Regions from separate parts of the Desemzia sp. FAM 23990 genome, predicted to be linked through region 2. Evidence: predicted binding sites of a transcription regulator. Region 2 holds the regulator's gene; each other region holds the start of a gene.

Region 1 (4,275 bases), on a different contig from region 2:
AAAGCAAATGGAAGCAGAAAACTTTAGTATCTTAGACCAAATAAGAGAAAAAACTTCTAAACAAAATATTCCGCTCACTTTAAGTATTGGTATCGCATATACAGAAGCTGATAAAGAAAATGAAAATTTAAATGAGTTGGCTAGTCTTGCTCAGAGCAATCTAGATTTAGCGCTGGGACGGGGTGGTGACCAAGCGGTTATTAAATCTTTATCTGGAGAGATGCGTTATTACGGCGGAAAAACAAATCCAATGGAGAAAAGAACGCGTGTTCGATCTAGGATGATCAGTCAAGCTTTACAAGAATTAATGAAGCAAGCTGACCAAGTTGTTGTAATGGGACATATGAATCCTGATTTAGATGCTATCGGTTCTGCTTTAGGTATTAGACGGATTGCTGAAATGAATAACAAAGAAGCATGGGTAGTTGTAGAGCCAGATCAATATAGTCATGACATTGAAAAACTCATAGAAGAAATTGAAAAAGATAATCAGATCAGTCGTTACATTATTACCCCAAAAGTTGCTGAGGAAATGATGACAGAAAATACTTTAGTTATTCTGGTTGATTTTCATCGACCGTCTATGGCGATTGCTCCTGATCTATTGAAGCAAAAAAATCGAGTCGTTGTTATAGACCATCATCGTCGAGGAGAAGAGTTCCCAGGAAATCCTGCATTAGTTTATATTGAACCGTATGCATCATCAACGGCTGAATTGGTCACTGAACTATTTGAATACCAATCTCAAGAAGCTGAACCAATCAATAAAATCGAAGCAACAGCTATGTTGGGTGGTATAGTAGTGGATACCAAGAGTTTCTCTTTACGCACGGGGTCACGTACTTTTGATGCAGCAAGCTATTTACGTTCTTGTGGTGCGGACGCTGTGCTTATCCAAAGATTATTAAAAGAAGATACGGATACGTATTTGCTTCGCAGTCATTTAATAGAGTCCATGGAATTTGTTACTCCTAATATGGCTGTTGTAGCTGGTGAAGAAAACCAAGAATATGATACAGTAGTAGCAGCACAAACAGCCGATACGATGCTATCTATGAGTAAGGTTGATGCCGCTTTTGTAATTTTTAAGCGATTAGATAAACGTATTGGAATCAGTGCTCGAAGTTTAGGCGAAATCAATGTTCAAGTTATTATGGAAGAATTGGGCGGTGGCGGACATTTGTCAAATGCTGCTACCCAACTAGAAAATAGTTCAGTAACTGAAGCTAAAAAACAATTAAAAGAAGCTATTTTAGCTCATTATTCTACTAAGGAGGCTGCAACAACATGAGAGTTATTTTTTTAAAAGATGTAAAAGGACAAGGTAAAAAAGGCGAAGTGAAAGAAGTACCAAATGGGTACGCTTCAAATTTCTTATTTAAAAAAGGGTTGGCGAAAGAAGCCAATGCTGCAAGTGTCAGTGAGTTAAAAGGAAAGAAAAAAGCACAAGAAAAACAAGAGGCTGAAATTCTTGAAGAGGCAAAAGAGTTAAAAGTCTTTCTGGAAAAAGAAGAAAATGCCATTGAGATCAAATCAAAAGCAGCTGATGATGGTCGATTATTTGGATCGGTAACAACGAAACAAATCGCTTCTGCTGCAAAAAAACAATTGGGTATTGAATTGGATAAACGAAAAATCGACTTGAATGTTCCTATGCGTTCTTTAGGAACTCAAGTAATGGATGTTAAAATTCATCCACAAGTTGTTGCAGAAATTACTGTACGGGTTGTACCTGAAAATTAAAGTGAACCGCTAAATAAGTTAGCCAAGAGAAAACTTGGCTGACTTATTTTATTGGAATCAAACTAAGGTAAAATAAATGCTATTGAATGATGTGACGCTAAAAGATAACTTTACGCCAAAAGGAACAAACGTTCCCTTTGTTAGATTGTAATCTCAGTGATTTTCAGTTAGAATAATAGCAGAAATGACACATTGAATGTGGAACAGTACAAGCGTTTTTATGTATTTGAAAGGAAGTTGAAAAACTTGGCAAATGAAGCGTTCCAAGATCGTTTACCACCGCAAAGTATTGAAGCTGAACAAGCTGTATTAGGATCTATTTTCTTAGATGCGGATACACTTGTTGGAGCTTTGGAGTTTATAGAAGCTAAGGATTTTTATCGTCGTGGTCATCAAATGGTTTTTCAAGCTATGATGGACCTCAACGATGAAAATGAAGCTATTGATATCGTTACGATCACAAATGCATTAGAATCCAGAAACCAATTAGAAGACATTGGGGGTATTCCATATCTGACAGAATTAGCAGTGGCGGTACCAACAGCGGCAAACATGGAATATTACGCAAAAATTGTGGAACAAAAATCCATTTTGAGAAACCTTATTCATACAGCCACAGAAATTGTGGCTAAAGGATATGAGGAATCTGATGAGGTTGCTTCAATTTTAGATGATGCGGAAAGAAGTATCTTAGAAGTATCGGAGAGACGAAGCAGGACCGGTTTTTTGTCTATTTCAGATGTGTTAAACTCAACTGTAGCTCAAATAGATCAATTGTATCAAAATAATGAAGAAATTACGGGCTTGCCAACAGGATACAAATTATTAGATAAAATGACTGCTGGCTTGCAAAAAGAAGAGCTGATTATTTTAGCTGCCAGACCGGCTGTAGGGAAAACGGCTTTTGCTTTAAACATTGCTCAAAATGTTGGAACAAAAACGGATGAAACAGTGGCTATTTTCAGTCTGGAAATGGGAGCCGAGTCTCTTGTTAACCGGATGTTGTGTTCAGAAGGCAGTATCGATGCCAGTAATTTAAGAACAGGTAATTTAACAGAAGAAGAATGGCAGAATTTGATTATTGCCATGGGTAGTTTATCTAAAGCGAGTATTTATATCGACGATACTCCAGGTATACGTGTGGCTGAGATTCGTGCCAAATGTCGTCGTTTAAAGCAAGAAAAAGGTAATCTGGGATTGATACTAATTGATTATTTGCAACTTATTGAAGGAACAGGTAAAGAAAGTCGTCAACAAGAAGTATCTGAAATTTCACGTCAGTTAAAAAAATTAGCTAAAGAATTGAAAGTTCCCGTTATTGCGTTATCTCAGTTATCTCGTGGCGTGGAACAAAGACAAGATAAACGTCCAGTATTGAGTGATATTCGTGAGTCTGGTTCAATCGAGCAAGATGCGGATATCGTAGCGTTTCTTTATCGTGATGATTATTATGATCGCGAGGGTCAAGAAGATGGCGAGGATAACTTTGAAGCAGATGAAGACAACGTGATAGAAGTAATCATAGAAAAAAACAGAAGTGGTGCAAGAGGAACTGTAAAATTATTATTTATTAAAGAGTACAATAAATTTTCTTCCTTATCTTACTATCCTGAAGATGCCATCTCATAAAAAATTAAAGGCTTCATAAACGAGTATAAAGTTCGTTTATGAAGCCTTTAATTTTTCTTTAAGATGAAATGATTCGCCTTTGGACCTTTATTTTAAATAAAATAATAAAAATGTTCGTTTTTTATTGAATAGTAAAAAGATTACTGGTACACTACAAAAGGATTTTTAAAAATAAAAAAGAGGTGTTTTTATGTCTTCTGTAGTAGTTGTTGGTACACAATGGGGCGATGAAGGAAAAGGAAAAATTACCGATTTCTTGAGTGAAAATGCGGATGTGATTGCACGTTATCAAGGTGGAGATAATGCAGGCCATACGATTAAATTTGGTGGCGTAACGTATAAACTGCACCTTATTCCTTCTGGTATCTTTTCTTCAGAAAAGATAAGTGTGATAGGTAATGGAGTAGTGGTTAACCCTAAGGCTCTGGTACAAGAGTTGGCTTATTTGCATGAAAAAGGAATCAGTACAGACAATCTCCGAATCTCTGATCGTGCACATGTTATCTTACCGTATCACATTCAATTGGATCAACTACAAGAAGATTCTAAAGGCGCCAATAAAATCGGAACAACTATCAAAGGAATCGGTCCAGCATATATGGATAAGGTTTCTCGTGTAGGCATTCGGATTGCTGATTTATTGGATAAAGAGCTTTTTGAAGAACGTTTGCGTGTTAACTTAGAAGAAAAGAATCGGTTGTTTACTAAATTATATGATTCAACAGCTATTGAATTTGAAACTGTTTTTGAAGAATACTATCAATATGGCCAAGAAATCAAAAAATATGTAACAGATACAACCGTTATTTTAAATGATGCTCTTGAGGCTGGGCAAAATGTTTTATTTGAAGGGGCTCAAGGGGTTATGTTGGATATTGACCAAGGCACTTATCCTTTTGTAAC
Region 2 (4,275 bases):
AAATCTTTGTCCCACCCTTCAGGTAAATCGCCGTTAAATCCTGCCTCAAATTGTTGAGCTAATTCAGGGAATTCTTGACGGTAAGCTTCAAAAGCTTTTTCCCATTCTGTTTCAGCTTCTTCGCCTGGTGTAACCATTGTTTCTTCAAAACGAGCTTGAGCTTCAACCGGCACGTAGAAGTCTTCCCCTTCCCAACCGTAAGCTTTTTTAGTCGCTTCTACTCCTTCGATACCTAATGGAGCACCATGAACTTTGTGTGATCCTGCGTTAGGAGCACCAAATCCGATAACGGTCTTCACTTCGATCAATGTAGGTTGATCTGAATTAGCTTTTGCTTTTTCAATCGCTGCATTGATTTCTTCTAAATCATTTCCATCTTTTACTAAAATGTGTTCCCAACCATAAGCTTCGAAACGTTGACCAACGTTTTCTGTAAAGGCTTTTGATGTAGGCCCATCTAAAGAAATGTCATTTGAATCGTATAAAACGACCAATTTGCCTAATTTCAAGTGTCCAGCTAAACTCGCTGCTTCTGCTGATATACCTTCCATTAAATCTCCATCACCACATAAAGCATAAGTATAGTGATCCACAATGCTGTGACCTTCTTTATTGTAAGTAGCTGCTAAGTGAGCTTCAGCCATGGCCATACCGACACTATTGGCAATTCCTTGTCCAAGAGGACCGGTTGTTGCTTCTACACCATCTGTATAGTGTACTTCTGGATGTCCTGGAGTTTTACTTTCCCATTGACGGAAACTCTTTAAATCACCAATTGAAACTTTGTATCCTGCCAAATGCAGCATGCTGTACAACATCATGGATCCATGACCTGCAGAAAGTACAAAGCGGTCGCGGTCGACCCAGTGGGAATTTTTTGGATTGGCTTTTAAGTGCTTTGTCCATAACACATATGCCATTGGTGCAGCACCCATAGGTAATCCAGGGTGACCGGAGTTGGCTTTTTGAACTCCGTCAATGCTTAACGTACGAATGGTATCTACAGCTAATTGATCTACTTTATCGAACAAAAAATATCATTCCTTTCAAATTTCAAGCTTATTAAACTGCTTACATTGCTTCTATATCATACCATTTTTTTGTAAACAAATGGGAACTATTTCGAATTTTTTTTATCTGCCATGCAGACCTTTATCTTTTTGAATTTTCTTGACTTTATCAGGCGTTACATCGTTTCCTTCTTCGTCAACCACTTTCATGCCTTCAATATGGTTTCTCATTCCACCTCTGAAAGCTGTTAGATAATCTTCACGCAATTTTTTTTGTTCTACTTGTTCCGAAAGAGTTAGACCTTCTTCTGTTTTTGATTTTTTAGCTAACTCATTGATCCGGTTTATTTCTTCTTTTGATAACATTATCTTCATCCTTTCTACTTCCTTAACCAATATACCAAAAATGACTAAAAAATACAGCTGGATTGTCTGTTGAATTCGATCTTCTATATGTTATACCGACGATAAAATGACATTATAACTCAACAACTGGTCATTATCTTCAAAAAAGGCGAACGTTTGTTTGAAAAAAGGATTCGTTTATGCTATTCTAACAGTAAGAGTAAATAAGAATTGAGGTGTTTATAAAATTATGAAAAAATCACCAGCGTCTAGACAAATTGAAGTTTTACAATACATTTATGAACAAGTAAAAGAGAAAGGTTTCCCGCCGACTGTTAGAGAGATTGGTCAAGCAGTATCGTTGTCCTCTACATCAACTGTTCATGGACATTTATCTCGTTTGGAAAAAAACGGCTTTATTCATCGCGATCCGAGTAAACCTAGAACTATTGAATTGACAACTGCCGGTTTATCTCAATTAGGAGTTGGTTTAAATAAAATTCCTTTATTGGGTACCGTTACAGCTGGAGAGCCGATATTAGCTGTAGAAGAAGCGACAGATTTTTTTCCTATCCCACCCAGTTTAGAGTATGAAAATGGTTCATTGTTTATGTTGACCATTCGAGGAGAAAGTATGATCAACGCTGGGATTCTTGATGGAGACGAAGTTATCGTCCGTAAACAATCCAGTGCGGATAACGGCGACATTGTCATTGCAATGACAACTGAAGATGAAGCTACATGCAAACGATTCTTTATCGAACAAGATCATTACAGACTACAACCAGAAAACGATACTATGAGCCCGATCATCTTACAAGAAGTATCTATTTTAGGAAAAGTTGTCGGTCTTTATCGAAGCCATGTTTTATAAACAAAAAAGAGATTGTTTCAAAAATCGAGTGGGACTCGCTTTTTGGACAATCTCTTTTTATTCGAATAGTTTATCTATTTCAACTCTGTCATAATCTAAAATCCAGTCACTATATTTTGTATAGATCTCTTTTATTGCTGCAGGCGAAGTTGCCAATACATCACAACCTCTATCATCATAAGTATGGAAAATCGTTTTTTTCTGGATATTTATCACGTAAACATTATGAGAAATACTCGGATTAAAGCCTAAATCTTGGTTGCAAACAGCTTTCAGCAAGGCAACATGGTTTAAATCCATTGTTTTGCATGTTAAAGTAAATCTGTTGGTTTTACGTGTGCCATCCTCATCGTCTTCTGGAAAAATAAAAGGCAATTCTTGATGTTTTAAGCTGTAGAACAATGATTTTTTTATGTACGGAGAAAAATTCTGTAGCTGACGTTTCAGTTTTTTTCTTACGTCAAAGTTGTTCATATCCATCACAACAAAAATATCATCTGTTGGTGAATGCAACGATTCAAATAAAGTAATTGCTCTATTATAACATCCTAATACATACAAGTTGTTTGAAGAATCAAAGAACCATTCCTTTTCTAGGCCAAGTTCAAAACGAATCCCAATACCCCAATTATAAAACAAAGGTGGTCTCAGCTGAAGATTGGGGTAATTTTCGTGCATAAAATCATTCAAGTTCATCTAATCACCTCATATGCACTAGTTATACAGTACTTTTTTTCTTCCGTCCGCTTTCAACAAATTCTTTCCATATTCCTTAAACAACACATAAAGAACTATCTCAACAGGAGATAGTTCTTTATGTGTTGATCAATATTCTGCTAAAGCAAGGATATCATAGCCTTTGATTTTTTCGCGGCCTTTTAGATCTTTTAACTCTACAATAAAAGCTGTTCCCACAACTACTCCACCTAAAGATTCAATCAATTCGATGGTTGCAGCAATCGTTCCGCCAGTAGCTAATAAATCATCACACACCAATACTTTTTGCCCTGGTTTGATGCTGTCTTTATGCAATTGCAGCGTATCTTTCCCGTATTCCAAACCATAAGTAACCTCTACGGTTTCACGAGGCAATTTGCCTTTTTTACGAGCTGGAGCAAAGCCGATTCCCATTTGATAGGCAACTGGACATCCGACAATAAATCCGCGAGCTTCAGGACCTACGATCATTTCTACACCTTTATCTTTAGCATATGCTACGATTTCATTTGTTGCAAAACGGTATGCCTCTCCATCTGCCATTAATGGTGAAATATCTCTAAAAATAATCCCTTCTTCAGGAAAATTTTCTACATCAGAAATATATTTTTTTAAATCCATTCTTTTTGTCCTCCGTTCACCAGTCAAATTCTTCTTTATTCGCTGATGGTTATTTGATTCATTAGCCATTGCTCAACTTCCCAAGCATGACTATAGACTAATCTTTCTTCCGCCTCGATACGTTGTACTTTTTTCTGGTACGTAATAGATTGTGTTAAATCTTTTTTCTCATTTGTTTCCACTCGATTAAGAAGTCCGGATTCTATTTTAACAAATCCAACCTCAAAAAACACCTGCAGAATGAATATTACTCGATTTTCTTTCATATTCAGTGTTTTTGCTAAAATACCCAGCTGATTTTTCACATCAATATTCTGATGAGACAAAATGAACTTGTATGCATTCGCAAAATGTTGCCGATTTGGCATACCTTCTAAATAATCATTCGTTGTACTGTGAAAAGAATACAAAACATTTTCCGGTTTATTGTGTTCTATCAATAAAGAAAGAATGGTCAATGAAGGTGGACAATCCACCAATACCAATAATGAATGCTGCATCAAAAATTGCTTAGCATCTTTTCGTGTCTGGATCAAGTAAGCTTTGCTTGAAGCGGGCATCTTTTCTTGGTACTGTTCATAGTTCGCAGAATCAAAGAATACGAAATCAGCGTTTTGCTTATTCCATAATGATTCTGGAATTTGTGTGCTTCGATAATCAAAGCATTGGATACCTTTAACAGCTATATCTTCAATCCGCAACTGTAAT
Region 3 (4,275 bases), on a different contig from region 2:
CCCACATTTTCATTTGCGGTCCTGGAAAAGTGTATTGGTCAAAATCTTCTGGATTTACCCAAGAACAGTTTTCTGGTAGAGAATTGTCCGGTATGGTATTTATTTGCTGCCCATAATACAACGCCATATACCATTTAAGATGGCTGAAGATATGGACCTCTCCTGCAAATGGTTCTTTTATCAGTACAGGTTCCAACCTATATTTCTCTGCTAGCTCTTGTGTTACATCTAACGTATGCTGTTTTACTTTTTCAGCATCCTCTAGTTTGACCAGCTTACCACGCACAAAAAAGTCGCTTAAGCTTTTTTCTTCAATCAATGGAAAAGTCCACATATTAGCCAATAAACCATTTGCAGGGCGTTTTTCCAACAGAAATTCTCCTTTAGCATTTTGAATGATCATTCCTGCATAATAAAGCGGTTTAGCTTTTTTCTTTTTACTCTTAACTGGATATTTCTCCCATGTTCTATTGATATAGGATTGATTAAACTCTTTCACCGGACTATTTTCTGGATGGTAATTCTTAGGCGTACAAATAGTGGCCCCCAGATCCATTAATGCTTGGTTGAAGTCGCCTGGTTTATAAGGGTCGATGATTTCTCTTAAGATATCTTCAAATATTTTTCGATTGGCGGGAACAGCAATATCTGCATCAATTTCAAATAAACGACTCAAGATCCGCATGATATTCCCATCCACAGCGGGCTCTGGCAGTCCGAAAGCCATACTGGATATGGCTCCAGTTGTATAGGGACCAATCCCTTTTAATTTGATAATTTCTTTAGGGTCATTTGGCATTTTCCCATCATAGTCTTCCATAATCTGAATAGCCGCTTTCTGCATGTTTCGAACACGCGAATAATATCCCAATCCTTCCCATGCTTTCAATAGAGTATCTTCTTCTGCGTTGGCTAAAGCTTCAATCGAAGGAAAAGTACGCATGAAATTTAAATAATAGGGGATGACAGTATCGACCCGCGTTTGCTGCAGCATAATTTCAGATACCCAAATACGGTATGGATCATTATTTTTTCTCCATGGCAGATCTCGCTTTTCAATATCATACCAACTCAGTAAAGTTGCTCGGAATCGCTCGATTTTCTCTTCTGACCACATTTTTATCCCATCAATCACTCTTGCTTCATGGTTGTTAACTGCTAACTTATTCATTCGTCTTCTAATTCCTTTTCTTCTATAAATTGATTGATCAAATCACCATTGAAACCCTTTTGGTAAAGACTAGCTTTGACCTTTTGAATTTTTTTACTTCCTTCAAGTTTAGATTGTTTTCGCCAAATTTTCTCACCTTGTTTTTTCAGCGCTTCGTATTCATCGTCTTCATCTTTTTCAGTATCCACTTGATTTAATATTTCGGTTATTTCATCATTGTTAAACCCTTTTTGCATCAGACCTTGTCTGACTTTGTTAGTTGTCTCTTTAGAAGAACTTCGCTTTGTCCGTTTAAGGACTTTTTTAGCAGCTGCTATCCCGTTTTCAACTCTTTGATCCATAGGGTATTCCAGCAGAGCTTGCTCAATGACCGTTTCTTTTATACCTCGCTTTTTCAATTCTTGACGGATATTGTATGGACCTTTTCCATTTAGATTAGCCGCCGTTCTTGTGTAGCTTTCCGCATAAGTGAGATCATCAATGTACTTCATTTCTTTCAATTTTTCAATCACGTTTATAGCTGTTTCTAAACTAAATTCATGTTTGACTAGGTCATCTCGTACTTCTTTTTCTGACCGCAATGAATAACTCAAATAGTTCACTGCACGAGAAAATGCCTTACTGAAATTATCTTCCTGTTCCAGTTGTTGTTGGAACTCTTTCGTGACTTCCATTCCTTTAAACAGAACATGTTTGACTAATACTGCTTCGTCTACTGGGAATGCATATTCTTCATCTAAATAAATGTTGTATCTGCCTTTACGTTTTTGTGTTTCTATTTTAGTAATTTTAGGGACAGATTTATTTGAATTTGATGGTTGCTCATTTGGTATCAATACCAAAGCCCCCACCTCCTAGCTCTTATTTATTTCTCTTATAATAGCGTACCTCAAACAAACGTTCGAATCAATGATTTTCATTCTAAAAAAAGTCCTTTTATCTAAAAGAAACTGCTCATCCAGGAAAGTATTTTCTTGGATGAGCAGTTGGTTGCTCTCTAATATTTTGTGTCTTCGAATCCACAGAATGCGTCTACTGGAGATACGCCTTTGAATTCAGAACGACCTAACATTTTGTCGACTAAAGCTTTCATTGTAAATTCCTTACTGTCATAAGCATTGATGTATGTTTGTACTTGAGGCACATCAGCCAAATGGAACGGAGATTGCAATGAAACAAAGATTGTTGGTACTTCACGTATATAAAATGGAATGTCTGGAGTACCTTTTGATGCTGGCCATTGAATACGTTGGTCAGTATTTGGATTAACAACAGCTAAATTAATGATCAAGTCATAATTTTCTGTTAATTCAGAAATCGGACGTTTTTGTGCGTATACATTTGCTAACGCTGCTTTTCTCTCTTCTTCAGGCATCTTCATAATTTTTTCTTCAGCAGATTCTCAAATCGTTACTTCGAATCCTTCCGCTTCAAGCATTTCTTTCATTTTATCAGATGGCTTACCAGAATCACCGATCATAGCACCAAACCCACCTTGAGTCCCTTTAACGTCTACCAACAACACACGTTTGTGCGAGTTTGGAGAAACCGGGAAGATGTTTTCGTTGTTTTTAACCAATGTAATGGCTTGGTCAGCAACTTCTTCAGCGATTTTTTTATTTTCTGGAAGACCGATTTTTGCCATTGCTTCTTCTTTAGTAGGAAGCAATGCTGTTTTGGCTTTTTTGTGCAAACCTAGAGCAGCTTTTGTTCCTAAAATACGAGTCAACGCTTCTTGTAAACGATCTTCAGTGATCACACCATTTTTGTATCCATCCATCATCCATTGGAAGTCTTCATCTGGATCATTGAAGAATAAGAACAAGTCAGAACCAGCAGCAATAGAAGCTGGAAGCATATCTTTCCGTTTCATAGCACCTGTTAAAGCAACCATGTGACTTGCATCAGTAACAACTAATCCATTAAAGTCCATTTTGTCTCTTAATAAATCAGTCAAAATGTATTTGCTTAAAGTAGCAGGAAGATTTGCTTCTTGTACAGTAGCTTCTGGATTGAAATGACGAACATAAGCAGGTAATGAAATGTGACCAGCCATGATAGATGGTAAACCAGCATCAAATAATGAGCCGTAAACTTTACCAAAAGTATTGTCCCATTCTTCTACAGAGTAGTGGTTAGGTGCAAATGATAAATGTTGGTCACGTTCATCTATTCCATCCCCGGGGAAATGTTTTGCAGCTGGTGCAATCCCACTTTCTTGAATTCCTCTCATATACTCTAAAGACAAATCAATCGTTTGATCCACATCTGCACCCAAGTACGAGTTGAGATGATTGGGTTACGCCAGTTGCGTAAAAGGTCAACGATTGGAGCAAAACTCCAGTTACATCCGATAGATGCTGCTTCAACTCCTGAAACACGTCCCATTTCATAGGCATATTTAGGGTCGTTTGTAGCAGCGATTTTCACTTCATGACCAATGTATGTTCCATCAGTACAAGCACCATTTCCACCTGCTTCAGTGTTTGCTGCAATCAACAAGGGAATTTTACTGTTTTCTTGCAAAATACGGTTTTGTTCGTATACTTCTTCTGCTGTGCCTGGATTATAACGAACACCTGCAATATGATAATCGTTTACTATACCTGTTAAATATTCTTCTGTACGGCTTGAACCCATATTGATAAATAACTGCCCAATTTTTTCCTCGTCCGTCATATTTGAAATAGTGTTTTCAACCCAGTCGATAGATTCAGCATCTAAATGATAAGGTTTGGCAGTTAAATCTACTTTCATTATTCATTCTCCCTTCAATTTGTAAAACGTTTTCTATTTCATTATAGAAGAAATTTCAGGATATCACAATACAAAACATAGTTTTATTATAATATTTATTATTTTATGATATATAAAAAGCTTGTTGGGCAGTAACTGCCCAACAAGCTAAATAAAAACACTCAGTTTTAATTATCGTTTAGCGTCTCTTTATTAGGATCATCCTCCACTATTCCATATATTGGACCTCTGTCTACTGAACCATCTAATAAAGGATCTTCTTCATTTCCTAAGATTGTTTCTTGTTCAGGTCTGATTTTTTTAGCTTCTTTGACTTCTGAGGTCTGGTCATGAGAAGAACTCTCATC

What was found. The regulator LexA, encoded in region 2, represses DNA repair genes until DNA is damaged. The targets are predictions, from matches to a motif close to CNAACANNTGTTNG.
Region 1: a site for LexA is predicted at 1,865-1,878, ahead of dnaB (replicative DNA helicase). Genes of this name have one in related genera too.
Region 3: a site for LexA is predicted at 2,062-2,075, ahead of recX (recombination regulator RecX). Genes of this name have one in related genera too.

What each region holds. Positions count from the first base shown of each region.
Region 1 covers NZ_JBGQQW010000026.1:2,384-6,658, forward strand. The annotation lists gene ACEN4I_RS10455 (DHH family phosphoesterase) at 1-1,291, shown strand, start outside; gene rplI (50S ribosomal protein L9) at 1,288-1,743, shown strand; gene dnaB (replicative DNA helicase) at 1,990-3,372, shown strand; gene ACEN4I_RS10470 (adenylosuccinate synthase) at 3,563-4,275, shown strand, end outside.
Region 2 covers NZ_JBGQQW010000001.1:53,125-57,399, forward strand. The annotation lists gene tkt (transketolase) at 1-1,031, opposite strand, end outside; gene ACEN4I_RS00220 (DUF896 family protein) at 1,134-1,376, opposite strand; gene lexA (transcriptional repressor LexA) at 1,606-2,229, shown strand; gene ACEN4I_RS00230 (DUF3885 domain-containing protein) at 2,287-2,925, opposite strand; gene ACEN4I_RS00235 (adenine phosphoribosyltransferase) at 3,055-3,567, opposite strand; gene recJ (single-stranded-DNA-specific exonuclease RecJ) at 3,603-4,275, opposite strand, start outside.
Region 3 covers NZ_JBGQQW010000037.1:20,982-25,256, forward strand. The annotation lists gene mutY (A/G-specific adenine glycosylase) at 1-1,171, opposite strand, end outside; gene recX (recombination regulator RecX) at 1,168-2,013, opposite strand; partial or broken gene ACEN4I_RS12680 (glycoside hydrolase family 3 protein) at 2,169-3,928, opposite strand; gene ACEN4I_RS12685 (general stress protein) at 4,096-4,275, opposite strand, start outside.